2 regions of the Nocardioides sp. HDW12B genome follow, and region 1 is predicted to be linked to the other one. Evidence: riboswitches for the same ligand, from Rfam matches in the RefSeq annotation. Region 1 holds a riboswitch; the other holds the start of a gene.

Region 1 (4,258 bases):
AGATGATGACCGTCGCCAGGCGCATGCCGTCGTAGGCACCCGCGAGCAGCGACTCGAGTGCGACCGGTCCCAGCAGCGTGATGCCCGCCGCCCAGTCCGGCAGCGGCACCGCCGGCAGGTCGAGGAGCACGGTCTCGCCGTAGCCGCTTCCGAAGAGGATGCGGAAGACCACGCGCAGCAGCACCACGACGCCACCCAGGACGAGGTAGAGCCGGAACGACAGCGCCCATGGTGCGTCGGTGCGCCGCGCGAGCACGGTGACCGAGGCGACCAGCACGATCAGGACGAGCAGCCAGGGGTTGGTCGTCCGGGTCGCCGCGGCGGCCAGCCCGAGGGCCCACAGCCACCAGGCGACCGGGTGCAGGTCGCGCGGCAGCCGCCGACGGCGACCCGTGGTCGCCGCGGCGGCTGTCGTGGCGGAGCCGGCGCTCGTGGCCCCGGCCTCCGGTGGGTGCGTCACGCCGGGTCAGGACCTCCGACGTCGTGCCATGACGAGGGCCGAGGCGGCGAGCCCGGCGATGCAGACGCCCGCCACGCCCAGCAGGGCGAGGTCGCTGCCCGTCATGCCCGCGGCATCGGCGCTGACCGGGGTCGCGAGCTCGCCCGAGGTCACCGTCTCGCCCTCGGAGGGCTCGAGCAGGTCGGTCGGCTCGTCGCGACCCGCACCCCGCTGCTTGGCGGGAGCGTCGTCATCCTTCTTCCGGTCCGACTTCTTCTCACCCTTCGTGTCGGCCTTCTTCTCGCGTGCTGCCTTCTCCCTGACCTTCGGACCGGCCTGCTCCGCGGCCGAGGCGCTCGCGCTCGGTGCGGTGGAGGCGGACGCGGAGGGCGCCGGGGCCGACGTCGACGGCGTGGCCGACGGCTGGCTCGGTGAGGGTGAGGGCTTCGTGCTCCCCCCGGACCCACCGGCCGGCTTCGAGGGTGACGGGGACGGCTTCGTGCTCGGGGAGCCGTCGGGGGCCCCCGAGCCGCCGCCCTGGTAGGCCCAGCCCACCGAGCCACCGGTCGGCACCCGGAGGGAGGCGTAGCCGTAGGAGCTCACGTTCCAGCTGGCCGAGGTGCCGTTGGACCAGTAGAGCTTCCAGAAGGCGCTCGCCGGCGGCGTCTGCTGGCAGGACTGCTCCGCGGGGTAGCCCTGGATCTTGCAGACGAAGCCCGGCTCGGAGCTGACCTCCTCGACCGGCACGCCGGCGGCCTCCATCGCGGCCTTGGCCGTCCGGCCGCTGCCGGACGCGCAGTACTTCGCGCCCTCGGCGCCGTCGCCGGGGTTCCGGTCGACCACGATCGTGACGCCGGTCCCCGGCGAGCACGCGCCGGCCGAGGCGACCGCGGGAGCCCCGCCCGCCACGACCGGGAGGGCAGCGAACGAGACCGCGAGGGCGGCGACCACGGTCGCCGCCCTCGACGGAGCGAGCCGGAGCTGCATCAGCCGATCAGGTTCTGCGAGACCAGCGCCTGCGCGGAGGCGTTGTGCCAGTAGTACAGCCGGTCGGCGGTGATGTCGCGTCGCTTGGCCGCGGCGAGGTCGGCCGCGGTGTAGGCGATGGCGCCCACGTCGGCCTTGTCGAGCGCGGTCTGGTTGGCGATCTTCGTGGTGACTCGCAGCTTCGCGACCCAGCGGGCGGCGTCGCGGGCGGCGGCGCTGCGACCGAGCTCGGACAGTGCGTGCGCCGCGAGGCCGGTGGAGTTCGCGTTGCGGACTCCCTCGTCGCTGAAGGAGCCGTTGGCGGCCTGCGTCCGCAGGAGCCACCGTCGGGCGTCGGCGAGCGCGGTGTCGACGACAGGGTCGCTGCCGCTCGTGCGCTCGAACTCGGCCAGGGCCAGCACGGCGAAGGCCGTGGCGTCCACGCTCGGCCCGCTCTCCTCGTCGGTGCCGCCGTCACAGGTGAAGTCGGCCGAGTCCATGTAGGTCCGGAAGAAGCCGGCCTCGCACTGCTGCTGCAGCAGGAAGTCGGTCGCGCGCTCCGCGCTCGCGGCGCCCGGGGCGTCCAGGGTCAGGGCTCGCACGACGAAGCTCTGCGTGATCGTGTTGCTGTAGTCCGGCGCGCCCTCGTCCTTCGCGCGCCCCGCCTCGGGCCCGCTCGTGACGAGACGGTCCTCGAGGCGCTCGTCGAGGCCGGGCTCGAAGGTGTCGGCGTCGACGCCCTCGCCGAGGACGAAGGTCAGGGTCTTGCCGATCCCGCCTGCGGAGTCGTTGCCTCCGGGCGCGTAGTAGTCGGCGCCGTCGCGCTCGAAGCGGTCGAGCACCCGGTCGCGGGCCGCTGCCCGGACGCCGGCGGTCTGCATGGCCGTGGCGGCGTCGAGCGTCACGCCCGGGCTGGAGTACTGCACCCCGTCGTAGGTCGTGAACAGCATGCCGTCCTGCAGCTGCGAGGTCAGCCAGCCGGAGGTGGCGCTCGCCGGAGCCGTGGCGGCCTGGGCGGCCGGGCCGACGAACGTCGTACCGGCGGCGACGGCGAGGGTGGTGAGTCCCAGGAGGGCTCGGTGAGCAGAGCGCTGGAAGCGCATCGGTTTCCCTTCCCGCTGCAATGCAGGCAGGACCCCGGGAGGGAGTCCACCTGCGTTCCGCGACAGCGTGGATGTCAGATCCCCTGGCCGCAGGTGTTCCGGCTCCCCTCCCGAGGGAGGGCTACGGTTGCGGGTCAGCGCCGGACTTGGACCGGCTTCCCCTGGCAGGCGAGGTGAATGAGTTGTGTGCCGCCGGACGGCGGCGCCTCACCCTAGCACCGCTCGGGCACCCCTCCCCTGTGGCGTACGTCGCCCCGCGTGCGCTGCGCGCGGAGCCTGCGGGAGGCGCTACTTCTTGTCCTTCGGACCCGGGTCGCTGGTGTTGAGGGCGGCGATGAACGCCTCCTGGGGGACCTCGACGCGGCCCACCATCTTCATCCGCTTCTTGCCGGCCTTCTGCTTCTCCAGCAGCTTGCGCTTGCGGCTGATGTCACCGCCGTAGCACTTGGCGAGCACGTCCTTGCGGATGGCGCGGATGGTCTCGCGCGCGATGACACGGCTGCCGATGGCGGCCTGGATCGGCACCTCGAACTGCTGGCGCGGGATGAGCTCCTTGAGCTTGCCGACCAGCGAGACGCCATAGGCGTAGGCGGCGTCGCGGTGCACGATCGCGCTGAACGCGTCGACCGGGTCGCCGTGCAGCAGCACGTCGACCTTGACGAGGTCGGCGGCCTGGTCGCCGGTGGTCTCGTAGTCGAGCGAGGCGTAGCCCTTGGTGCGCGACTTCAGGTTGTCGAAGAAGTCGAAGACGATCTCGGCCAGCGGGATCGTGTAGCGCATCTCGAGGCGCTCCTCGGACAGGTAGTCCATGCCCTGGAGGTTGCCGCGCTTGGCCTGGCAGAGCTCCATGATGGTGCCGATGTGCTCCTTCGGCGTGAGGATCGTGGCCTTCACCACCGGCTCGCGCACCTCGGCGATCTTGCCCGCGGGGAACTCGCTGGGGTTGGTGACCTGGGCCGTCGAGCCGTCGTCCATCGTCACGTCGTAGACGACGTTGGGGGTGGTGGAGATCAGGTCGAGGTTGAACTCGCGCTCCAACCGCTCACGGACGATCTCCATGTGCAGCAGGCCGAGGAAGCCGCAGCGGAACCCGAAGCCCAGCGCGCCGGAGGTCTCCGGCTCGTAGGCCAGCGCCGCGTCGTTGAGCTGCAGCTTGTCGAGCGCCTCGCGCAGGGTCGGGTAGTCGTCGCCGTCGATCGGGTAGAGACCCGCGAACACCATCGGGTTGGGGTGCTTGTAGCCGCTCAGCGGCTCGGTCGCGCCGTTGTTCTGCCACGTCACCGTGTCGCCGACGCGGGACTGGCGGACCTCCTTCACCCCGGTGATGAGGTAGCCGACCTCGCCGACGCCGAGCTCGGCGGACTTCAGCGGCTCGGGCGAGATGACGCCGACCTCGAGCATCTCGTGCACCGCGCCGGTCGACATCATCTTGATCCGGTCGCGGTGGGTGAGGCTGCCATCGAAGACGCGCACGTAGGTGACGACGCCGCGGTAGGTGTCGTAGACGGAGTCGAAGATCAGCGCGCGCGCCGGGGCGTCGGCGTCGCCGGTGGGCGGCGGGGTCTGGCGCACGATCTCGTCGAGCAGCTCGGGCACGCCCTCGCCGGTCTTGGCCGAGACGCGCAGCACCTCGGACGGGTCGCAGCCGATGATGCCGGCGAGCTCCGCGGCGTACTTCTCCGGCTCCGCACCCGGCAGGTCGATCTTGTTGAGCACCGGGACGACGTGCAGGTCCGCGCCGAGGGCGAGG
Region 2 (4,258 bases), 1.8 Mb from region 1:
GATGACGCGGTCGAGCAGCGGTACCGCCGTGCGCACGGTGGCGCGCAGCTTCTCCCAGTCCAGCGCCTCGGTCACCTCGAGGCTCTCGGGCACCGAGACCGACGCCAGGTGCTGGGCGAGGTTGACCGAGCCGAGGTTGCACACGGCGGTCTCGTCGTCGGAGGAGACCTCGATGATCTCGGTGCACAGGTTCGACAGGTGCACGACCGGGCCGCCGGGGGTGTCCCGGGTCTGGTTGCAGGTGCGGTTGGCGGCGTCCTTGAAGGTCATCCAGCCGTTGCCGGTCTGCGCCAGCGTGCGCATCATCCGGCTGTAGAGGTCGCGCGCCCTGACCTGCTTGACGAAGCGGCCCTCGGCCTCGACCCGGCGGTAGGCGACGTCGAACGCCTCGCCCCACATGTCGGGCAGCTCCGGCGCCTGGTCGGGGTCGACGAGCGACCAGAGCTCGTCGGCCTCCACGCGGCGCATGAACTCGTCGGGCACCCAGTGGGCCAGGTTGAGGTTGTGGGTGCGGCGCGCGTCCTCGCCGGTGTTGTCGCGCAGCTCGAGGAACTCCTCGACGTCGGGGTGCCACGGCTCGAGGTAGACGCAGGCCGCGCCCTTGCGGCGACCGCCCTGGTTGACCGCGGCGACCGACGCGTCGAGCGTGCGCAGGAACGGCACGATCCCGTTCGACTGGCCGTTGGTGCCGCGGATCAGCGCCCCGCGCGAGCGGACCCGGGAGAAGGCGATGCCGATCCCGCCGGCGAACTTCGACAGCTTCGCCACCTGGGCGTAGCGGGAGTAGATCGAGTCGAGGTCGTCGCGCGGGGAGTCGACGAGGTAGCACGACGACATCTGCTGGTGGCGCGTGCCGGAGTTGAACAGCGTCGGGCTGCTCGGCAGGTAGGCGTGCGACGACATCAGCCGGTAGAACGTGATCGCCTCGGCCGGGCTCTGCGCCAGACCGCAGGCGACGCGCAGCAGGAAGTACTGCGGCGTCTCCACCACCTCGCGGGTCTGGGGGTGGCGCAGCAGGTAGCGGTCGTAGACGGTGCGGAGCCCGAAGTACTCGAAGCGCCGGTCGGCCCCGTGGTCGACGGCGAAGTCGAGCTTGCGGGCGTTGTCCTTGACGAACGCCGCCGTCTCGTCGCCGATGAGGCCCTCGGCGTGGCCGAGCGCGACCGACTGGCTGAAGGAGGCGACGCCCTGGTTGCGGACCTCCTTGTCGACGTAGCCGGCGAGCAGCCGGGCGGCGAGCCGGGAGTACTCCGGCTCCTCGCCGATCATGTCGGCGGCGGTGCGGATCGACAGCCGGTCGAGCTCGGCGGTGGTGGCACCGTCGTACAGCCCGCTGATGGTGCGGGTCGCGACCCGCATCGGGTCGACGTCGACCAGCCCGTCGGCGCAGCGGTCGACCGCGCGCACGATCTTGTTGAGATCGACGACCTCGGAGTCGCCGTTCCTCTTGCGCACCTGCATCGTGGTGCGGCCCTGGGGGGAGGGGGTGGGTGCTGGGCTGGTTGCTGCGGTGACCGTCATGCTCTCTCCTCGCGAGATCGGTCCTGGAGGGTCCGGCTCGCGAGCAGGCGACGGCGTACGACGGCAACGTCCGAGGGTGACCCGGCGCAGCGACGCAGCAGCCGTCGGCCGTCCCACGAGGCCTCGGACCACCGGACCCGGCGGGTCCGGCGCGCTGGCAGGTCTTCGGACTCGTGGGCGCGCCTCCCGATCGCTCGGTCGACCCCTACCGGCCGTCGCTTCCCAGGCTCGCGCCCAGTGCTCATGACGGCTGTCGTTCCCACTCACCGCTGCGGGGCAGTCCCGGAGTCGAACCGGGTTCCCTCTTGCCTCCCGACGTCTGGCTGACGTCGGGAACCAGCTGCGTGCGCCACCATATGTAGGGGCCGCGGCGAAAAGTGGGACCACATCTTGGGGCGGCGTGTCGAAAGGGAAAATCCCAGACGCTCTGGGCAACCATTCACCCATGCCGGGCGGTACAGAGGGTGTGAACACGACGACCACCGGACGCGACGAGGCCAGGCCCCGGGCCGGGCGCGGGGAGCGGACCGGCGACCCCGGACGGGTGGGCTTCGACGACTTCGTCGAGGCCCGCTCCAGCCGCCTGCTGCGGCTCGCCTACCTGCTCACCCGCGACCACGCCCTGGCCGAGGACCTGCTGCAGACCGCGCTGACCAAGGCGTGGTTCGCCTGGGGCCGCATCGACGGCGAGCCCGAGCCCTACGTCCGCCGCGTCCTGGTGAACACCTTCGCCAGCGCCTGGCGGCGCAAGTGGAACGGTGAGCGCCCCACCGAGGAGCTCCCCGACGCCGGGGCCGGCGACTTCGCCGGCGCCAGCGACCACCGTCACGACCTGTGGGACGCCCTGGGGCGTCTGCCGCGCAAGCAGCGGGCCGTCGTGGTGCTGCGCTTCTTCGAGGACCTGTCCGAGGCCGACACCGCCCGGGTCCTCGACTGCAGCGTCGGCACCGTCAAGAGCCAGACCAGCAAGGCCCTGGCCAAGCTGAGGATCGACCCGGCGCTCGTCGCCGGCCCCGGAGAGGGGGAGGCACGATGAGGATCGACGACCTGAGGACCACCCTGGCCGAGCACGCCGACCTGGCCCACGACGACGGCCTGCACGGCCGCGCCGGTGCCGTCCGCGGGCGCGTCCGCGCCGTACGCCGTCGTCGGGCCGTCGTCGCGGCGGCCTGCGTCGCCGGCGCGGTGCTCGCCGTACCCGCCCTCCGCGCGCTGGAGGTGGCTCCGCCGGAGCCCGCCTCCGAGCGCGACCTCGCCGGCCGGACGGCTCCGGAGAGCCTGGTCTCGAACGGCTTCACCTACGACTTCTCCGGCGGCGTCGAGGGCCCGGCCGACCGGCCGCTGGACCTGCGCCTGCCGGCGACCGACGAGCCCCGGCTGGTCAGCTGGACCGTCAACGCCGGTACGGGAGGCGCGGTCGAGGGGCCGGTCACCGGCAGCCTCGTCGACCGGCAGGCCGGCGAGCTCACCGCCGGCTGGACCGGCGGCGCGAGGGGCTTCGAGACGTGGCGGCTGGTCCCGCCCGGTGGGCCGGCGTCCTACCGGCTGGTGCCGGCCGCCGAGACGGACGGCGAGATGGCGATCGCCGTCTACACGCTCGGCGACGAGGTGCCGCCCGGCGTGAGCGGTCAGGGCATCGTCTTCCGCGACCAGGTCGACGGCGCCGAGCTGCTGGGCGCCGCGATCGGCCGGCCGGGCCAGGCGTCGGTGTCCTTCGAGGTCGAGGTCCCCGAGGGCATGCTGCGGCTGACCGACGTGTGCACGGCCGACGCCCAGGACCACATGATCCGCGTGCGCGTGGACGGGGAGCGCGGCTGGAGCGGCACCTCGTGCGCCGGTTCGGCACCGCGCGACGCGGGCGGCGGCGGGTGGTTCGGCTTCGAGCTCGCCGGGACGAAGAAGGAGGACGGGGGACGCTTCCGGGTCGGCGACACCGTCGAGCTCACCGCCAGCATCCACCCCGACCAGCGCGGGCCGAGTCGACCGGTGTCGGTCCCGGGCGCGTTCGTCGCCCTCGGGGCGTACGCCGACGGCGCGCCGGCCCGGGTCGCGGGCACGGGGATCGAGGTCGACCGGCTGATCGAGCGGGAGGGCCACACCTGGGCCCTGGCCGACCTGGTCGCCTCCGAGCCGGGCGCGGACGTCCTCGAGCACCGGGTCGGGCCGGTGCGCGAGACGACCTTCGTCGAGGTCGGCGCCGGCAACGACGGGCGTGACGTGCGGTGGTCAACCTCGGTGGACGGTGAACCGCTCGGGAAGTCCGCCGCCGGACCCTCGGGCAGCTACGGCCCCGGAGACGACACGCTGCTGCTCACCCCCGGGGAGTCGCGGACCGTGGTGCAGCGACGGCTGACGGGGCCGGACGAGACGCTCGGCTTCTACGTCGCCGAGTACGAGCTGGCCGACTGACGACCGCAGGCACGCCGGCCCGCGTCCGCCGCCGGGTCAGCCGGGCGGCCGCGCCCGTTGGGGGTACGGCGTCTCGCCCCGCGCCAGCATCTTGACGACCTTCCCGATGTTGCGCTCACGGGTCTCGGGGCGCTTCACCGAGGTGACCCGGGTGACGAGGGCGAACCGGTTCTGGCTGGTCAGCACGTGCCACCACGCCTGGGCCGCCGGCTCCGCCGCCAGTGCGGCGGCCAGGTCGTCGGGCAGCTCGGTCGTGGCGGGTCCGGCGTACGCCCGCTCCCAGCGGCCGTCGGCCTTCGCCTGCTCGACGACCGCGCGGCCCGCCGGC

The links. A riboswitch is a leader RNA that binds a small molecule or an ion and turns the genes downstream of it on or off. The one in region 1 is predicted to bind cobalamin.
Region 2: another riboswitch for cobalamin. It lies ahead of G7072_RS13755 (ribonucleoside-diphosphate reductase subunit alpha); the one in region 1 lies ahead of G7072_RS05230 (prenyltransferase/squalene oxidase repeat-containing protein).

The regions. Positions count from the first base shown of each region.
Region 1 covers NZ_CP049867.1:1,092,912-1,097,169, reverse strand. The annotation lists gene G7072_RS05240 (CbiQ family ECF transporter T component) at 1-460, opposite strand, end outside; gene G7072_RS05235 (hypothetical protein) at 467-1,426, opposite strand; gene G7072_RS05230 (prenyltransferase/squalene oxidase repeat-containing protein) at 1,426-2,508, opposite strand; cobalamin riboswitch at 2,579-2,725, opposite strand; gene lepA (translation elongation factor 4) at 2,797-4,258, opposite strand, start outside.
Region 2 covers NZ_CP049867.1:2,936,418-2,940,675, reverse strand. The annotation lists gene G7072_RS13755 (ribonucleoside-diphosphate reductase subunit alpha) at 1-1,521, opposite strand, end outside; cobalamin riboswitch at 1,660-1,877, opposite strand; gene G7072_RS13750 (SigE family RNA polymerase sigma factor) at 1,967-2,557, shown strand; gene G7072_RS13745 (hypothetical protein) at 2,554-3,930, shown strand; gene G7072_RS13740 (YdeI/OmpD-associated family protein) at 3,967-4,258, opposite strand, start outside.